DNA from 2 places in the Flexivirga aerilata genome. Region 1 is predicted to be linked to the other one. Evidence: riboswitches for the same ligand, from Rfam matches in the RefSeq annotation. Region 1 holds a riboswitch; the other holds the start of a gene.
What was found. A riboswitch is a leader RNA that binds a small molecule or an ion and turns the genes downstream of it on or off. The one in region 1 is predicted to bind S-adenosylmethionine.
Positions count from the first base shown of each region.

Region 2: another riboswitch for S-adenosylmethionine. It lies ahead of HJ588_RS09540 (aminotransferase class V-fold PLP-dependent enzyme); the one in region 1 lies ahead of HJ588_RS10040 (bifunctional o-acetylhomoserine/o-acetylserine sulfhydrylase).

Region 1 is NZ_JABENB010000001.1:2,130,870-2,135,075, reverse strand. It holds gene HJ588_RS20000 (DUF4185 domain-containing protein) at 1-174, opposite strand, end outside; gene HJ588_RS10045 (serine protein kinase RIO) at 300-1,172, opposite strand; gene HJ588_RS10040 (bifunctional o-acetylhomoserine/o-acetylserine sulfhydrylase) at 1,392-2,714, opposite strand; SAM riboswitch class IV at 2,785-2,901, opposite strand; gene HJ588_RS10035 (SDR family NAD(P)-dependent oxidoreductase) at 2,948-3,829, opposite strand; gene HJ588_RS10030 (CdaR family protein) at 3,922-4,206, opposite strand, start outside.
Region 2 is NZ_JABENB010000001.1:2,009,806-2,014,011, reverse strand. It holds gene HJ588_RS09545 (DNA translocase FtsK) at 1-1,362, opposite strand, end outside; SAM riboswitch class IV at 1,799-1,913, shown strand; gene HJ588_RS09540 (aminotransferase class V-fold PLP-dependent enzyme) at 1,961-3,418, shown strand; gene HJ588_RS09535 (endonuclease/exonuclease/phosphatase family protein) at 3,509-4,206, opposite strand, start outside.

The DNA.
Region 1 (4,206 bases):
CGGCGCCCTGCTCGCGCCCGGCCCGGCGCCGCTGGGTGCCGGCGAGCTGCCGCCCCAGCCGCGTTCGGAAAAGCTCGGCGGCGCCGATGCCACCTGCCCCGAGCAGGCCGCGACGCCGAGCAGCGCGGCCGCGACCACGGCCGCGCGAGTTGCCCGGAAGCGGAGCCTTCGCACGGTGCCCACCCTAGTGCGGCGCGGGCAAAGGTGCTGGACAGTCGCTTCGCGCCTGACCAGCACCTTTGCCCGTTGCGCACCTGTTCTATTTCTGACTCAGGGCACTAGGAGACGAGCGGCTCGCGTCATACGGCCTGCGCGAGTGCGGTGGCGAACAACTCCTCCGGGTCGACGTCGAGCCCGCGGCCGGTGAACCACCGGCCGACATTGGTGCAGTCGCGGTGCAGCAGCTCGAAACCGTGCGGGTTGCCGACCACGTCGACGGCCTGCGGCAGGTCGATGACCACCAGGCGATCACCCGCGACCAGCAGGTTGTATGCCGACAGGTCGCCGTGCACCAGACCCGCGGCGGCCAGCCTCACAACCGCCTCGGACAACTGAATCCACAATGATTGCAACAACTCCGGGGTCGGCCGGGCCGCTGCGAGACGCGGCGCCGGCGAGCCGTCGGGTGCGGTGACCAGCTCCATCAGCACCTCGGTGCCGTCGATCTGCACCGGATAGGGCACCGGCAGGCCGGCCTGATGCAGGCGGACCATCGCCTCCCACTCCGCGCGCGCCCACATCCCGGCGGCGACCGCCCGGCCGTGCGCGGTGCCCTTGGCGACCGCTCGCGCGTCGCGCCCTCCCTTGCGCGGCAGCTTGCGCCCCTCGGTGTAGGCGGCGTTGCGGTGGAACGTGCGGTGTCCGCTGTCGCGGTAGCGCTTGGCGGCCATCACGACACTGCGGTCGTCGAGGGGCGCCGACCGCTCCACGAGGAAGACGTCGGCCTCCTTGCCGGTCTTCAGGACTCCGAGCTCGGTGTCGACGGCGGCATCATCGGTGACGAGCCAGTCCGGCCAGGGCTCGGGACCACGGCACAGCGGCTCGCAGTCGCCCCAGGTGGACCAGCGCTGGCCGTCCGCCAGGTCGCCGATCTGCTGATAGGAGAAGGTGAATCGCGGGTCGATCCCGGCGTCGGGGTCAGCCTGGGAGGCGCCCTCGTGTGGTGTGTGCATGGGTGTTGCTCCGATCGGTGCACGGGTGAGCGGCGTGGGTCACGCCGATGACTTTCGTCATGTCACGCTCCTTCCGATCGGCCGGCGACGAGAGCGTCGCCGAGTGGGCCGCCGTCATCGTGCTCGCCGGGTATGCGCGCGAGCAACCGAATTTGTGCCGGGGCAAGGAAATGCCCGGGTACGACGAGCGATTCGTCATACCCGGGCTCCCCCGGTCGGTCAGCTCTTGGCGGCGCGGAAACCCTGCTCGAGGTCGGCGATGATGTCGTCGACGTGCTCGATGCCGACGGCCAGCCGCACCAGGCCCGGGGTCACGCCGGCCGCGAGCCGGTCCTCGTCGGGACCCTGCGAGTGGGTGGTGGACGCCGGGTGGATCGCGAGCGACCGCACGTCGCCGATGTTGGCGACGTGCGAGTGCAGGGTGAGTGCCTCGACGAACTTGCGGCCGGCGTCGACGCCACCGTCGATCTCGAACGACACCACGGCGCCCGAGCCGCGCGGGGTGTATTTCTGTGCCAGCTCGAAGTATTCGTTGTCCGGCAGCGACGCCCAGCGCACCGACTTCACCTGGTCCTGCTGCTGCAGCCACTCGGCGACCTTGCGGGCGTTGTCGATGTGCCGCTCGATGCGCAGGCTCAGGGTCTCGATGCCCTGGGCGAGCAGGAACGCGTTGAACGGCGAGATCGACGCGCCCAGGTCGCGCAGCAGCTGGACGCGCGCCTTGAGGATGAACGCCAGGTTGGCGCCGAGGTCACTGCCGACGCCGAGGTCACGGGCATAGACGAGACCGTGGTAGGACTCCTCCGGGGTGTTGAAGCCGGGGAACTTCTCCGGGTCCTTGCCGAAGTCGAAGTTGCCGCTGTCGACGATCACGCCGCCGATCGAAGTGCCATGTCCGCCAAGGTATTTGGTCGCCGAGTGGATCACGATGTCGGCGCCGTGCTCGATCGGCCGCAGGACGTACGGCGTGGCGACCGTGTTGTCGACGACCAGCGGGACGCCGTGGTCGTGCGCCAGCTTGGCCACGGTCTCGACGTCGAGGATCTCCTGCTTGGGGTTGGCGATCGTCTCGGCGAAGACCAGCTTGGTGTTCGGCCGGAAGGCCGCCTCCCAGCTCGCCGGGTCGGAGGTGTCCTCGACGAACGTCGTCTCGATGCCCAGCTTCGGCAACGTGTGCTTGAGCAGGTTGAACGTCCCGCCATACAGGCTCGGACTGGCGACGATGTGGTCACCGGCCTGCGCGATGTTGAGGAAGGCGAGCGTCTCGGCGGCCTGACCCGACGCCACGAGGAGCGCCCCGACGCCACCCTCGAGGCTGGCGATCCGCTGCTCGACGACGTCGGTCGTCGGGTTCATCAGCCGGGTGTAGATGTTGCCGAATTCCTTGAGCCCGAACAGATTTGCCGCGTGCTCGGTGTCGTTGAAGACGTAGGACGTGGTCTGGTAGATCGGCAACGCCCGCGCACCGGTCGCCGCGTCGGCGGTCTGGCCCGCGTGGATCTGCCGGGTCTCGAAGGACCAGTTGGGGGTGTCGTCGCTCATGGGACGCCTTTCGTGCTCGTTCGCCGAGCAGCGAGGTCACCCGCGCCCGACGGCGGACCCACGGTCGTGATGTCCGCGCTTGCCGGCGGCGATCGGCACCGCCGGCCAGGTCCTCACCCGGGGCACCCCACCGCGACAGGAGGGTTGCCGGCCAGCGAGCCGGGGCTTGGCGCTGGCACTCATGACCTGCGCGCGACATTATCGCGACATGCGCACCATGTCATAACCATCTCTTATTTCGGACGGGCCACCGGGTCCGTGCCGCCGAGCATCATCTGCCCGGCGGGATCGGGGCCGTAGCGACCGTCGAACTCCTCGAACGCCGCCTCCACCTCCTCGTGGACGCGCCGGACCAGGGTGCCGAACTCGCGGTGGGTGACGATGAGGAACTGCCCCTGCCGCATCGCGTCGACGACCTGCTCCCCCACCAGATCCGGGTCGGCGCCGTGCGCGATCACCCCGTCGTTGGCCTCGACCGCCTCCTCGTCGACCTCGGTCCCGAGGAGTGCCGCCTCGGCCTGCGCGGCGTTGCGGTTGATGGCGGTGGCGACGGTGCCGGGCGCGAGGAGCGACACCGTGATGTCGCTCCCGCGCAACTCGTCACGCAACGCCATGGAGAAGCCGACGCTGGCAAACTTCGAGGAGACGTAGGCGCCCACATTGACCATCGGCAGCAGCCCGGCGACCGACGCGGTGTTGAGGATGTGCGCGGCGCCGCCGCGCTCGGTGAACCGCGGCAGGAACGTCGACACCCCGAGGAACTGCCCCTCGACGTTGACCGCGAACACCCAGCGCCACGACTTCAGCGGAGTCTGCTCGATGGCGCCGCCGCCGTTGACCCCCGCATTGTTGATGAGGATCGAGATCGGCCCGACCGCCTGTTCGGCGGCGTCAGCGGCGGCCGTCCAGCCGTCGGCATCGCTGACGTCGAGCTCGACCGCGGTGACCGTGCCGCCCGACGCGGTCAGCTCACGCTCGACCGCCGCCAGGCGCTCCGCGTCGACGTCGGCGAGCGCCACCTTCGCCCCCTGTGCCACCAGTGCGCGAGCGATGCCGAGACCGATGCCCGACGCCGCTCCGGTGACGAATGCCGCTTCTCCTGCAGGCCATGTCATGTGTCCACTCCGCTCCTGATCGAGGTTGGTGGGACCAGGTTGGCGCGGCGGATCAGCGGCCGACACCGCCGAACGCGGCGGATCCGCGCGTGTCAGTCCGCCGGATGCGCGTCGCGGAAGTTGTTGAGCCGCAAGAGCATTGCCGCAGCGGCAAAGCGGATCTTGCCGATCGCGGTGCGCGGGTCATAACCCAGCGACCGGGTCAAAGCCTCGTGGCGGGCCTGCAGCGTCGAGTGATGTATGCCGAGGGTCGTCGCCGCGCGGCGCAGGCTGTCCGCTTCGACCAGCGTCCGGAGGATCTGCAGCGATCGCGGGTCGAGGCGGGCGAGCGCGGTCACGTCCGGGTGCGGCGCCTCGGGGTCGTGGGCCTGGGCGAG
Region 2 (4,206 bases), 120 kb from region 1:
GCTGACCTTCTCGCGGTCGGTGTTGGGGATCTCGATGCCGATCGCCTTCTTGCCGGGGATCGGGCTGAGGATGCGCACGTCGGCGGACGCCACCGCGTAGGCGATGTTCTTGGAGAGCGCGGTGACCCGCTCGACCTTGGTGCCCGAGCCGAGTTCGACCTCGTAGCGGGTGACGGTCGGGCCGCGGGTGAAGCCGGTGACCTGGGCGTCGACGCCGAAGGATTCGAGCGTCTCGGTGAGCGCCTCGACGACCCGGTCGTTGGCGGCCGAGCGCGCCTTGTGCGGGGTGCCCGGCTGCAGCACCTCGGCGGACGGCAGCGTGTAGGTGACGTCGCCGGCCAGCTGGAGCTGCTCGACCCGCTGCGGCAGCGGCGTGGTCGGCGGGGCCTCCAGGCCCGGCTTCGGACCGGGAGCCGCGGCGGCAGCGGGCGGCGCCCCGGTCGTGCCCGGCAGGGGCACGGCGCGGGTCTCGCCGGCGGCGGGCCGGTCGGACGCACCGTCGGGGACGGGCCGCGACGCCGGTGCGTCCGCATCGGCGGCGTCGGTGCCGGCGGCGTCGACGTCGTAGACATCGGCGGCGGGAGCCTTCTCGCCCGGCCGCAGCACGCGGCCGCCCTTGGTGCGGCGCGGCGCGACGGTCGCGGCCTGCTCGAACGCCTCGTCGCCGTCGAGGCCGTCGCCCTGCCCGTCGGCCTTCTTGGAGCTCTTGCGGTGGCGCTTCTTCGGGCCGTCGATCTGGTCGCCGTGCAGGTCGCCGGCGACCGCGTCGACGGGACCCTCGTCATACCCGTCGTCGGGGTGGTGGTCGAACAGCCGCGTCCGCACCTGCTGGATACGCTCGGGGATCATGCTCACCGGCGTCGCCGTCATCACCAGCACGCTGAAGATGCCGAGCAGCAACAGCAGCACGAGGGCGCCCGCGGTGTGGACCGCGGCGACGACCGGGCTGGAGGCGAGGAAGCCGATGATGCCGCCGGCGTCGCGCAGCGCTTCGCCACTGCCCGGCTGCGGCACGCCCTTGGCGATGCTCGTGACGCCGCAGACCGAGACTGCGAACAGCGCCAGCCCGATCAGCACCCGGTTGGTGGCGTGATGGCCGCGCGGCGAGCGCATCAGGTGCACGCCGATCAGCACGAGCACGAGCGGCAGCACGAGGGCGCCCAGGCCGAACGTGCCGGCGACGATCGCATGGATGACGTCGCCCGCTGCTCCGGCGAGGCCCCACCACTCGCGGGCCGCGATGACGACCGCCGCGGCGACCAGGGCGAAACCGAGCCCGTCGCGGCGCAGCTCCGGCTCGAGCTCGCGCGCGGAGTGGCCGACCCGGCGGGCGGCGCCGCCGGCGACGTGGGCGACACCCATCCAGGTGCCGCGGGCGGCGCGCAACGGCAGCGGCAGGCCGCCGCCCTGCGCCTTGCCGCCGGCGCGGGCACTGGCACCGGACGCACGCTTGGCCGGCGGTCGGCTCGAGGTGCGACCGGACGCCGGTCGCGACTTCGCGCCGCCGCTGCTCGACCGCGACCCGGAGCCGGACGTGGTGCTGCGCGTGGCGCGGGCGGTGGACGTCGTGGTGGACGGACGGGTAGGCACGAAAACACCGTACGCGACGACCCCACCAGTCACAGCAGTTACACGCCGGTCGGGGTGCGCGCGACCGTCGTCACACAGACGGCAACCGTTGGCTCGAGGGGCAGACGGGCAGCTGCCCGGCCCGAGAGCGCAGCCGCCGGCGCGCGAGCGCCCGGCATACGGACGGCGGTTGCCCTCGCCGGCGGCCGATCCTCTATGGTCGGACCCAGGTCATGAGTCTCAGCGTCAAGCCCCGGCTTGCTGAGCGGCAACCCTCCTTCCGCGGTGGGGTGCTCCGGGTGACGACCGGGTCGGCGTGACACCCACGCCGGCAAGCGCGGATCGACGCTCGCGAACGCCCGTCGGTCCCTGACCGACGAGGAGCAAGCCCATGAGCACCGCCAGCGTCCAGCACACCACCTCAGAGGCCACCGCGAGGCAGACCGCCTCCCGCACCGCTTCGACCACCACGTCCCCCACGTCCACCGCATCCGCCGGGACGCCGCGCCGGCTCGGCCTGGCCGGCACGCAGGGCGGCACGCACGGCCCATCGATCCGGCCGGTCGTCGCCGGGCTGCCCCGCACCGTCTCCGACGACCTCGGGGTGCCGACCGTGCACCGCACGGTCACCGACTACGCCAACTTCGACCACGGCGCGACCACGCCCGCCCTGGTCGCGGTCGCCGAGGCCGCGGAGCGGGTGCAGCGCCGCTACGGCTCGGTGCACCGCGGCGCCGGCTACGCCAGCCGGGTGACGACCGGCTGGTTCGAGGCGGCCCGGGCGCAGGTCGGGCAGTTCGTCGGCGCGCGCGACGGCGACCAGGTCGTCTTCACCCGCAACACCACCGACGCGCTGCGGCTGCTCGCACACTGCCTGCCGCGCCGCACCCGGGTGATCGCTTGGGAGTCGGCCCACCACGCCGCGCTGCTGCCGTGGCCGGCGCGCACCACCACCCGGCTGCCGGTGCCCGACAGCGCCGACGACGCGGTCGCACTGCTGCGGGGGGCCCTGCAGGACTCCCCCGCCCGCCATCAGCTGGTTGTCATCACCGGAGCCTGCAACGTCACCGGCGAGGTGTGGCCGGTCGCCGAACTCGTCGCGGTCGCAAAGGAATTCGGCGCTCGCACGGTGCTCGACGCGGCGCAGTACGCGCCACACCGCGAGCTGGACCTCGAGCAGTTGGGCGTCGACTGGGTCGCGTTTTCCGGCCACAAGCTCTATGCCCCGTATGGCGCAGGCGTCCTCGCCGGCCGCAGCGACTGGCTCGACGCGGCGAGCCCCTACCTGCCCGCGGGCGGGGCGACCGCGGCAGTGACTCCCCGTCATACCCAGTGGCAGACGGGGCCGGCCCGGCACGAGGGCGGCACGCCCAACGCCGTGGGCGCGATCGCGATCGCCGCGGCCTGCGCGACACTCGGCGCCCATCGCGCCACCATCGAGGCGCACGAGGAGCAGTTGCACGGCCGGCTGCGCGCCGGGCTGGCCGCGATCGACGGCGTGCGGGTGATCGAGGCGCTCGGGGACCGGCCCAATGTGGGGGTGGTGACGTTCACCGTCGAGGGCTACGAACCGTCGCTGGTGTCGCAGGTGCTGGCCGACGAGCAGGCGATCGCGGTGCGCGACGGGCGCTTCTGTGCCCACCTGCTGTGCGACGCGATCGTCGGCCCCGGGCAGACCGCCGTCCGCGCGAGCCTCGGCCTGGCCACCACCGGCGAGCACGTCGACCGGCTGATCACCGCCGTGCGGCGCCTCGTCGAGGACGGGCCACAGCTGTCCTACGTGCACACCGAGACCGGCTGGTCGGCCCCCGCCGACCCGCGCGACCTCAGTGAGCCCCTCCCCTGGTGACCTGCTGAGCCGGTCCTGTCTGAGCCGCCTCTGTCTGAGCCGGCCCTGTCTGAGCCCGCCCCGTCTGCGCCGGCATCTACTGAGCCGGCATCACTGCGGCCGCAGCCGCGCCCAGTAGGTCAGGTGATCGGTGCCGGCGATCGCGACGGTGCCGTCGCGCACCACCCCGAAGCCGCGGGACACCACGTGGTCCAGCTGCACGAAGGGCGGGTAGGCGCGGCCGTGCGGCCAGGTGCGCCGCCAGCCGGCTCCGGCGGCGCGGCTGGAGTCGGTCATCCCGTCGATCGCCTTGCGGAAGGCGGGCATGGCGGCCGAGGCGTTGAAATCGCCTGCCATCACGACGTTTTCGCGCTGCGGCAGATTCTTCTGCCACGCGCCGATCGACCGCAGACCGGCCCGCCAGTCGCCGACGATGTCCGGCAGCGGCGCCGCGGTGTGCACCGCCCGCAGCCGGTAGCTGCCCCGGCCGGTGCCCACCTGCACCTCGGGGCTGAACGGGAAACGCCCGCCCGGGTGCAGCGCGATCAGCCGCAACGGATGCCTGCTGCGTATGACGGTGCCCCGCGGCCCGTCCGCGGTCTGCCCCGCCTGCTCGGGCAGCAGCGTGTCGAGGCCCGCCGCTCGAAGCCGCGCGAGCTGCGGCGGCGTGCATTCGGTGAGCACCAGCGTGGTGACGCGCTGCGCCCGCACGGCGGCGACGACCTCGCGCGGATCGGCCGAGCCCAGCTCGAGGTTGCTGGTCATCACCACCTCGTCGCGCGGTCCGGGCGGCACGGTGTCGCCGGTCA